One region of the Sporomusa rhizae genome, then DNA from elsewhere that is predicted to be linked to it. Evidence: riboswitches for the same ligand, from Rfam matches in the RefSeq annotation. Region 1 holds a riboswitch; the other holds the start of a gene.
The links. Region 1 has a riboswitch for cobalamin ahead of SRRS_RS05640 (TonB-dependent receptor plug domain-containing protein). Riboswitches for the same ligand answer to the same signal wherever they lie in the genome.

Region 1 (4,438 bases):
TGCCCGGCGCACCTCATACTCAGGAAACGCTTTACGGATTAGATTCTCGTTACTTTCAATATTCAGCTTTAAGGTTTCCGGATAGGTAGTACCAAAGCTAACGACTAAGATGGCTTTCTTTGTTGCCTGATCTCGCTCTTGTATCAATGTATTTCCTCCTTTATAAACAACAAATCCTATAAGGTTAGAAACTGTAATTTATACCGGCAACCACATTGCGGCCCGGCATTGCCCACCATTCACCGGCTGCGCCCCAGGCAACATTGGATTGTTCCGCATAAAACTTGTCAAATATATTATTGACTTTCAGAAATGCCTTGGCATTTTTGTCAACCTGGTAATTGATACCTATATCCCATACCCAGTAGGTGGACGAAGGAAATACCGCTGAATATCCGGTATTGCCAACCTTGTCAATAATTCCTCTTCCCATAAGTCCTATATCAAGCCGTCCCTGGGTATAATCAACCCCCACATTCCAGGCTTGTTTGGGAATATAGCCGTTCACATTTTCGGATGTAGAACCCACGGCGTCAACATGGGTATGCGTGTACCCTAACGAACCACGGAACTTATCGGAGAATTTTTTATTAAACTGAACATCCCAGCCTGTTGATTCTTCATTGGCGTCCAGATTATAGTAATGTTTTGTTATGTTATTATAGCTAATTTTCTGATCGACGGTACGTTTGAAAATATGGGCCGATACCGTCGCGGTGTCACTGATTTGGTGCGTGACCCCGAATTCCGCGTTATCCCCGGATTCAGGTTTCAAAGAAGAGTTTCCGTGTTTACCATCCCACAATTGATAGGTGGTAGGGGTATTGAAAAACTCCCCGTATGAAACATAATAATTGGTCTTGTCATTTTGCTTGAACCCTAATGTAACATGTGGTGTAATTTCACTTTTGTATCCTGAGTTGTCATCATAGCGGATGCCGGTGGTCAAGTTCCACTGCCGGTCCATTTTCCACTCGTCCTGGATATATACTGCCTTGTTGGTGATACTCATTCCGTCGGGAGTTTGCGTATTCCAACTGCTGTTGTATCCCTTGACCAGTTTATCCTTCGAATAATCGATCCCCGCAGTCAGCGTATGCTGTTCGTTCAGTTGTTTGGTAAATTGGTCCTGAATAACCAACGTTTTTACTTTTTTAGGACCGTAAGAACCATCTACCGAGTCATACACGCTATGCATCACCGAAAACTGATTCCGGGTTTTATCGTTGATTTGAGTATTGTAGATCAATTTCGTCTTATTGGTTTCTAACGAACCAAACGCCAGATAATCAGGGGTTCTGGCCGGTGGCCAGCCACTCCAGTCATAATTATATTGGGACAAATACATATAATCAGACATTTCCCGGTCATAGCTAAAGGTTATATCCGAATTAGCCTTTAACTTCTGCGTAATTTGAAAGCCGATGGTTTTGTTGTCCAGCGATTGCGGCATCTTCCTGCCGTTGCCATCCTCCATTGTTCCCAATAAATCCTTGGCGGCATACAGGCGATAGCTCATATCGCCTTCGACACCCTCCTGCGTGATGGAATAGCGTTCTTTGCCAAAACTGCCGCCGCTGACTGAGACCGCGGTCCTGTCCTTGTCCACTTTGCGGGTAATGATATTAATGACCCCGCCCTGGGCATCCGCGCCGTACAAAGCGGACGCCGAGCCTTTAAGCACCTCAATGCGTTCAACATTATCCAGATTGTTATACATAGATGCGGGAAATTTAAGATCCGCCTGATTGGCCCGGATACCATCAATCAGCACTACAATTTTGTCTGAGCCGTTGATGCGCAGCCCGTTAGTTTGATCATACCCCGGAGAACCAAAATTGTACACCGTAACTCCCGGTACATCCCGCAGCGCCTGCGACAGATCCGTGTAATGCTGCTGCTCAATTTTCTCCTTGGTGATTACCGTGATGTTAGCATTGACTTCCGATTTTTTCACCGGCGTTTTTGTCGCCGTAACTACCACTTGATCGAGCGTAAATTCCTCCGCCTGAGCCATCCCCGCCATCGTCAGCAGCAACGAACTGCTGAACAGTGCACATACTAAAGTCCGATTTTTCCTGCTTGCTTTTTTCATTTATTAAAATCCTCCCGCTGTTGGTACTTGCATGTTTCCTTCACAAAAAATTAACCCTCCCGGTATACCGGGAGGGTTATAAATTACACGAGTTAGTTTGTCTTCTCCAACTATTAGCAGAAAAAGCCAGCTCTTGCAAAATCCCCTCCTCATCGCTCGTAAGTAAAAACGGTGATTGACAGACAGGCAGTTCTCCTGGCTCTGGATCGTAGCTCACCCAAACCTTCCCAAGACACAGTAGTCTCAGTGGCATACCTTGGGTTAACTCCCCATTACAGTGGCGGGACCGCGCCGGATTTCAACCGGACTTCCCTATTAAGCCCCGTAGGGCACCTGGCTCAAGCAGTATGAAGTTTTTACAAGAAGTTATATTATCATTAATATATAGCTTCTTGGCAGGTTTTGTCAATATTATTTGGTGCCCTCACTTTCCTGCCTGCTTACCAATTAACAAATAGCCGCTCTTCCTGTGGTAATATTCGAGCGTTTCCAAAAATCTTTTTCTATCTTCTTCGTCTTCAAATATATTCTGCTTATTTATTCCCCTTACCATTAGATGATATATTCCACTTCCACTTTTCTCTCTAGCTTGTCTTGGCATTTTATCACCTCAAGACTAGTATAACACTCTTTTACTTCCCGGGACAACGAACCTGTCCGAAACCACTGAAAAATCCCTGTTTTTTCAACCAACACACCTGACCTGCTTCATGCTAATCCTTAATACAAAGTTCGTTTTAAATAATATCCGCTTAAAATATGTACGATAAAAGGATACCAGCGCGGCTATCCTTTTTAAGTTAACTGCCAAAGCTGTTAGCTTGGCTTGCATACTAATGCTTTTTAGACCATACCCTCGGGCACGGTCTAATCCATGAAAGCGCTTCAACTCGCCGTTTTTCCATTCATGGCTTGCACGCTTTTTATATTTTTCTTTAAACTCTTGCGTATTTGCTCGCTGACTATGCTCATAATAGTCAGCCGTATTAATGCCAATATCTAAGCGCTTTACAGATGATGTCTTTCCAGCGCATTCTACTTTATTGGGGCACTCTTTGCATAGGGTCTTATCAAATGTATACTTTAGAATTTGTTGCCCCCAACTGCTTTTTCCTTGTTTTTTATGTACTGTATGATTTCCCATTCTGCAAAACCACTGATCGCTATCTTTGTTATAACTGAATCTACTTTCATCAATTTTGTATACGGAGGCACTTACTGGTATAATAGCCTCCACTTTGTCCAGCTTTAAAGTGTCAAGTATTGGCTTACGGAAATAGGCCTTGTCGCCATAGACTTCTTTTATGTTATTTCCACATTCTTTACTGCGGTTATACAATTCGTCAAACTTACTCCCATCTACGTAAGCACCATCGCACGTTTCTATAGCTGTAATAATACGTTCTTCTGGTATCATTGTAAATTCTATTTTGTAACCATAAAAACTATCAGTTTTTGATTTATACCCTACACGAGCGTCTTTATCTACAAGTGATCGTATGCCCTTTTGTATGATGAATTTTTTGTCACTTAATATTTCTTTAGCTTCAGCTATCGCTTTTTCCGTTTCTGGCATAATTGAGATATCAACTTTATTTTCGACTTCTTTCATCATGCTTTCTAAGTAATTTTTCATGACATGCTTAGCCTCTTTAGAGTCTTCAATTACCTTATAATCAGGTATGTCTGTATTTATTCCGGACGGCATCTCTCCGGATTCCTTCTCCACATTTTTTAATATTCTTTTTGCTAAACGTTTCATGATTCGCTCGGGAACTAATTTTGCTGTATTGGCTTCTGTATGAGTAGCGTCAATACTAAGTCCGGTTCCCTTAATAATGTTTTTTTCCACACATTGGCGAACTACTTCCTTAATGATATCGTCGACACTACTATCCTTAAGTCGTTGTGTTCTGAATTTGGCAAGCAAGCTTGCATCCGGTAAATCCTCATCTGGGTTTATGCCAACAAACCACATGTAAGCGAGATTTAACGAGGTTTCCTCTATTACTTTTGTATCAGATAGATTATATAGGTATTGCAATATCAGAAGCTTTGCCATCATTTCAGGTTCCTTAGCTGGACGGCCAAAATGCTCACTGTATGAGCCCTCTAACAACTTGTTTATAAAACTAAAATCTACCGCTTTATCTATGTTTTTAAGTATATGATCATCGGGTATTTTATCATATAAGATGGAATATAAACTTAATTGTTTTGATTTAGGTTTAAGCATGCCTAATCACCACTTTTTTGATATATTCTATATCTCCATTATACCAAAATCGGGTAATTCTTGATATTTATTGACTTTTTCAGTGGTTTCAACCTGTCCCCTTGTCC
Region 2 (4,438 bases), 100 kb from region 1:
ACAGGTTTACTGCGCTGATACGCATCATAGCCTAGGCGAGTATATCTATAACGCATGAAAAGGCAAACTAAAAACCTATATCAACTAAAATAAAGAGCTACCCTTCAGTTAGGTTTAATCCCTGCTGAAGGGTAGGCTAATATCTGCCGCGCAAATAAAATTAATAATTAGAAGTTATGAGTATAAGAAAGTCTATAATTAAGCGGTGTCGACCAGTATTCATTATAATTAATCGGATTATTTCTGTCTAACAAATTGTAGCCCGCCAGCGTAATTAGGTCATTAGGAGTAGCATTGTATTGAAGAGTAAGATTTAAATTAACATAATTGGGGACTCTATGGTCTACTGGCGTCATTTGGCCTTGTAGATTATAAAACGCCATCTCTCTTTTCGCCGTTACAAAAAAGTCTGTATTTGCAGTGAATTTATTTTTAGTATAGGTGGTTCCAAGAGAATATTGCAATTTAGCACCGGTTTGTTCCCAATTATCGTTTCCATTTTTAGCTTCAGGATTGCTGTAAGATACGCCAAGATTATATTTCCAGTTATCATTGAGCTTCTTGTTATATTCTATTTCGATACCTGTATTGCGGAATTGATCCTGGTTAATTTGTATGCTTGTATTGGGATCGCCACCCGGAAAAATCACAGTATCCTCTTTTACCCATTTGAACTTATTTTTAATTTTCATGTTAAACACTGCCAGTTTCAAAGATTCATCGTTATGAATGAATTTCATTCCTGTTTCATAATTCCAGCCTTCTTGCGGTTTTAATTTGATGGCGGTCGATACTGCCCCTGAACCATAAAAAGGAGAATTACATGCAGGCATTTCAAATGATTTTCCAATATTGGTATACCATGAGGTGTGATCGTTAATTTTATATACGGTTTGCAATTGCGGCAACAAAATATTTTGAGCGGCATCGTATTCATTTGCCTGCACGAAGTGTCCGCGCAAGCCAACTATAGCGGTAAAATCATCTGTCAATTGACGGGAATACGAAGTATACACGGCATAGCTGTCACGGTTAAAATTACCTCTGTGCGCGCCATAATTTTGGGTATAGTGCTCGCTTTGCAATGTGACCCCGCCAACCAGAAAATCTTTTCCATTGCGCAGGTGCCATACTTTTTGGTTATCAAAATTATAACTGCTTAAATCAGTATTCGTTGTTGCGTCTCCGCCTGGTCTGAACCTGTTTTTATTGTAAGCCAGTACGGACTTATAATCTGTCTCTTTATTATTATAAACAAGGCTAACATTTTGCCTATTATCATAATAATAGTAATTTTTATAAAGAGTCGTCCAATCTTTTGTACTCTTATTATAAGTATATTGCCTAAAATGACTGTCAGTATCGGCATAAGCATAATTAAAGGTTAGATCGTCCGTAATATTGTAGCTAAGAAATATAGCGTCCTTGGTTCCTTTTTCTTTGGCAATTTTTTTCGTACTGGTTGTATATAAACGATTATATTGGTCAATCGCACCCCTGTACTCCTTTTTATAAAACAACTCAAATTTATCGCCGTTGACGGCTGCGGAATAATTTTTATCATAATTGCCATAAGTCGTTGTAATACTGCCGCCAGCTTTGCCGTCAGGTTTTTTGGTAATGATATTAATAACGCCGCCCATTGCTTCGGCGCCATATAAAACTGCATTGGACCCTTTAACGATTTCAATCCGTTCTACCGCTTCAACCGGAATGGAGCTCATCATCGAGTTGACGTTCATTAAATTAACCGGAGTTCCGTTAACTAGTACTAATGTCCCTTTATCTAAGCCGCGGACCATAATGCGAGAGTACATTCCGCCGTAATCCTCGCCGCCTGACCCGTAAGAATAGCTATGTACCCCGACTACACGTTCCAAGGCGTCGTAAACACTGATGGCGCCCTTTTCTTTCAAATCTCTCGCTGTAATAACCGTAGTCGTCGCCGGCGTTTCTAAATCCCTGGTTTCTGTGCGCTGAGCCGTAACAATCACGGTATCCAAGTCATAACTTTGAATGCTTTCTCCTGCGGCAAATACGATCCCTTCACACAGTACGGCCCCAATAATTAGCATTGTTATAAGGGGCCTTTTACCCCAATGCTTCTGCTTTTCTTTCTTTTTCATCATTCAACTTCCTTTCATAACGCTTGTCCCAATGGCATAGGTGCCGTCTACGTCATTGCTGTCGATCAGGATAAAGAAACACGGCTTATGCCGAGCCTTGGCGAAAGTCATACTTTCTATACAAAAAAATCCGGCTGCCAAGGCAGCCGGAAAAAAGATACAGTTTTATGCTAAAAAAACTCCTAGTCAGTGACCAGGAGAATATTTCAGCAAAAACACATACTGACGCAGAACAACTTCTAAGCCAAACGTGCTACTATAAATCCCCTTCCCATCGCTCGTGGGTACAACGGTGATTATCAGACAGGCAGTTCTCCTGGCTCTGGATCATGGCTTACTTAAACCTTCCCAAGATCATCGCTCTCAGTGGCATATCTTAAGCTTGCTCCCCGTTACAGTGGCGGGACCGCGCCGGAATTTAACCGGTCTTCCCTATTAAGCCTTTCGGCACCTATCTTCTCATGGATATTCAATTAAACTCAGAATCAATCAGCGTAAACTTTAATCTATATACCAGTCATACAGTCAAGTCTTAACAATTCGCTTACTAACGGATTTTTATTATGAATGGTGACATTTTCCTTCGGTATTTCCCGAGAGAATATTCCTGTAGATTGCATGAGCCTCTTCAGAAGTTTTACCGTTCTCTAACGCCTTTTGGGCATGAATTACTGCGGAGCGGTATTTTTTGTGAGCTTCATCCTGGGGAATGTTTTCGATATTTTTAGGGTCGAAGTTCATTACTTTGTGAAAAATCTCATGGATTTCTTCCGAAGATTTCCCTGCTTCTTTCGCAAATTGAACGTGTTTCATGGCACTCTCATAACGGTGCTTGGCATGTGGGTCATTGGGGATTTGATATTCAGGATGTTTTTTTTCAGTACTCATTATTTTCACCTCTTTAAAAATTATCTTTTATTGTTTACTGTAATCTATATAGTGGTCATACAGTCAAGCATATTTTGCTCCCGCTAACAATTTATCCCGGAACTCTAACTTCTTTATATCCCTAAAAAATCATGACTATCCTTGACATAATCTACTTCATCACCAATAATGAGTATAGATGCACTTGGCTGAACAGGCACGGCTGCCGATCTTTTACAGTTCGCTGTTTTAGCTTTTTCCTACCAGCATCATATCTTAGGAGAATATTACCTATGACGCATGAAAAAGAAAACTACATCACAGCGGGCGAGTTAGCTTCGCTCTATGGTATTCCCAAGCAAACTTTGCTATATTATGATAAAAACGAATTATTAGTCCCGGCATTTGTAAACGAACATGGTTATCGTTACTATTCTGTTTCTCAATATCTCATATTGGAAATTATTCTAAATTTGCGAAAATTAAATATCCCCATTCAAGATATTAAAGATTATCTCCATAATCGCAGTATCAGTAATTTTGAGCAAATTTTACAGAAAAAAGAACAAGAATGTAATAAAATTATAGATGAAACAATAAAAATCAAAAATAGTTTACATATGTCTTTAAAAACAATAGAAAAAATACGCAAAACTCAATTGGACCAAATTCAATTAAATTACCAAGGAAAAAAATTCTTGCTGGTCAGCGAATTTTTAACCACAGATATGACGCCACGGGAACGCTTCAAAATTCTGTCAAAACATAATCAAACTGCTTTTTCCAAGGAACACTTTAAAGAATTTACTACCGGTTGGATTATCGGTAAAGATGATTTTTTTGCAGAAAAATTTAATAAAACACTGCAATTTTTTACGCCTGTTGCCCATACCAATGCCGAAAAATACTGCTTTGTTCGCCCGGAAGGATTGTATCTGACAGTCCGCTTCAAAGGAACTTATTATCAAAAAATGCCTTCCATATATAATAAGATTCTGGACTTTATCCAGCGCAACCGTTTAATAGTTGCCGGTAACGTATATGTTTTCCCCTTAAAGAACCATTGGCTCACAGCAGATACGCAAACCTATATCAACCAAATCTCTTTTCCAGTTGAATATACTTCCTAATAAAGAAACGACCCTTCAGTTGGTTTAACCTACGGAAGGGTCGTCGCTTTGTCCGGGGACTTAGCCGTTTTTTTAAAGATTATCCCTGTATTTCTTCCCCCTAGGGCCTGACTCAACTGTCTAGAGGCGAATTATAAAAATAGTCTTTTCAGAGATGTTCGCCTTTCTGAAAGGCCTGTTTTGAATTTTTGGGGACGATTATTTCTATTATTTTTCTTAGCTTTGGGTTGCTGGACTCTTAGCTTCAAAGGGTTAGCCAAATCGTAGGAAAGCTGGCTTAACATCGAGCCTGCATTAATTTGAGTCAGTGCAACA

Region 2: linked by a shared signal. The riboswitch ahead of SRRS_RS05405 (TonB-dependent receptor plug domain-containing protein) and the one ahead of SRRS_RS05640 (TonB-dependent receptor plug domain-containing protein) in region 1 are both predicted to bind cobalamin.

What each region holds. Positions count from the first base shown of each region.
Region 1 covers NZ_CP156925.1:1,284,832-1,289,269, reverse strand. The annotation lists gene SRRS_RS05645 (sirohydrochlorin cobaltochelatase) at 1-147, opposite strand, end outside; gene SRRS_RS05640 (TonB-dependent receptor plug domain-containing protein) at 185-2,095, opposite strand; cobalamin riboswitch at 2,263-2,447, opposite strand; gene SRRS_RS05635 (hypothetical protein) at 2,520-2,696, opposite strand; gene SRRS_RS05630 (IS1182 family transposase) at 2,781-4,331, opposite strand.
Region 2 covers NZ_CP156925.1:1,184,656-1,189,093, reverse strand. The annotation lists gene SRRS_RS05405 (TonB-dependent receptor plug domain-containing protein) at 168-2,075, opposite strand; gene SRRS_RS05400 (hypothetical protein) at 2,100-2,300, shown strand; cobalamin riboswitch at 2,415-2,596, opposite strand; gene SRRS_RS05395 (hypothetical protein) at 2,688-3,014, opposite strand; gene SRRS_RS05390 (MerR family transcriptional regulator) at 3,287-4,123, shown strand; gene SRRS_RS05385 (redox-sensing transcriptional repressor Rex) at 4,255-4,438, opposite strand, start outside.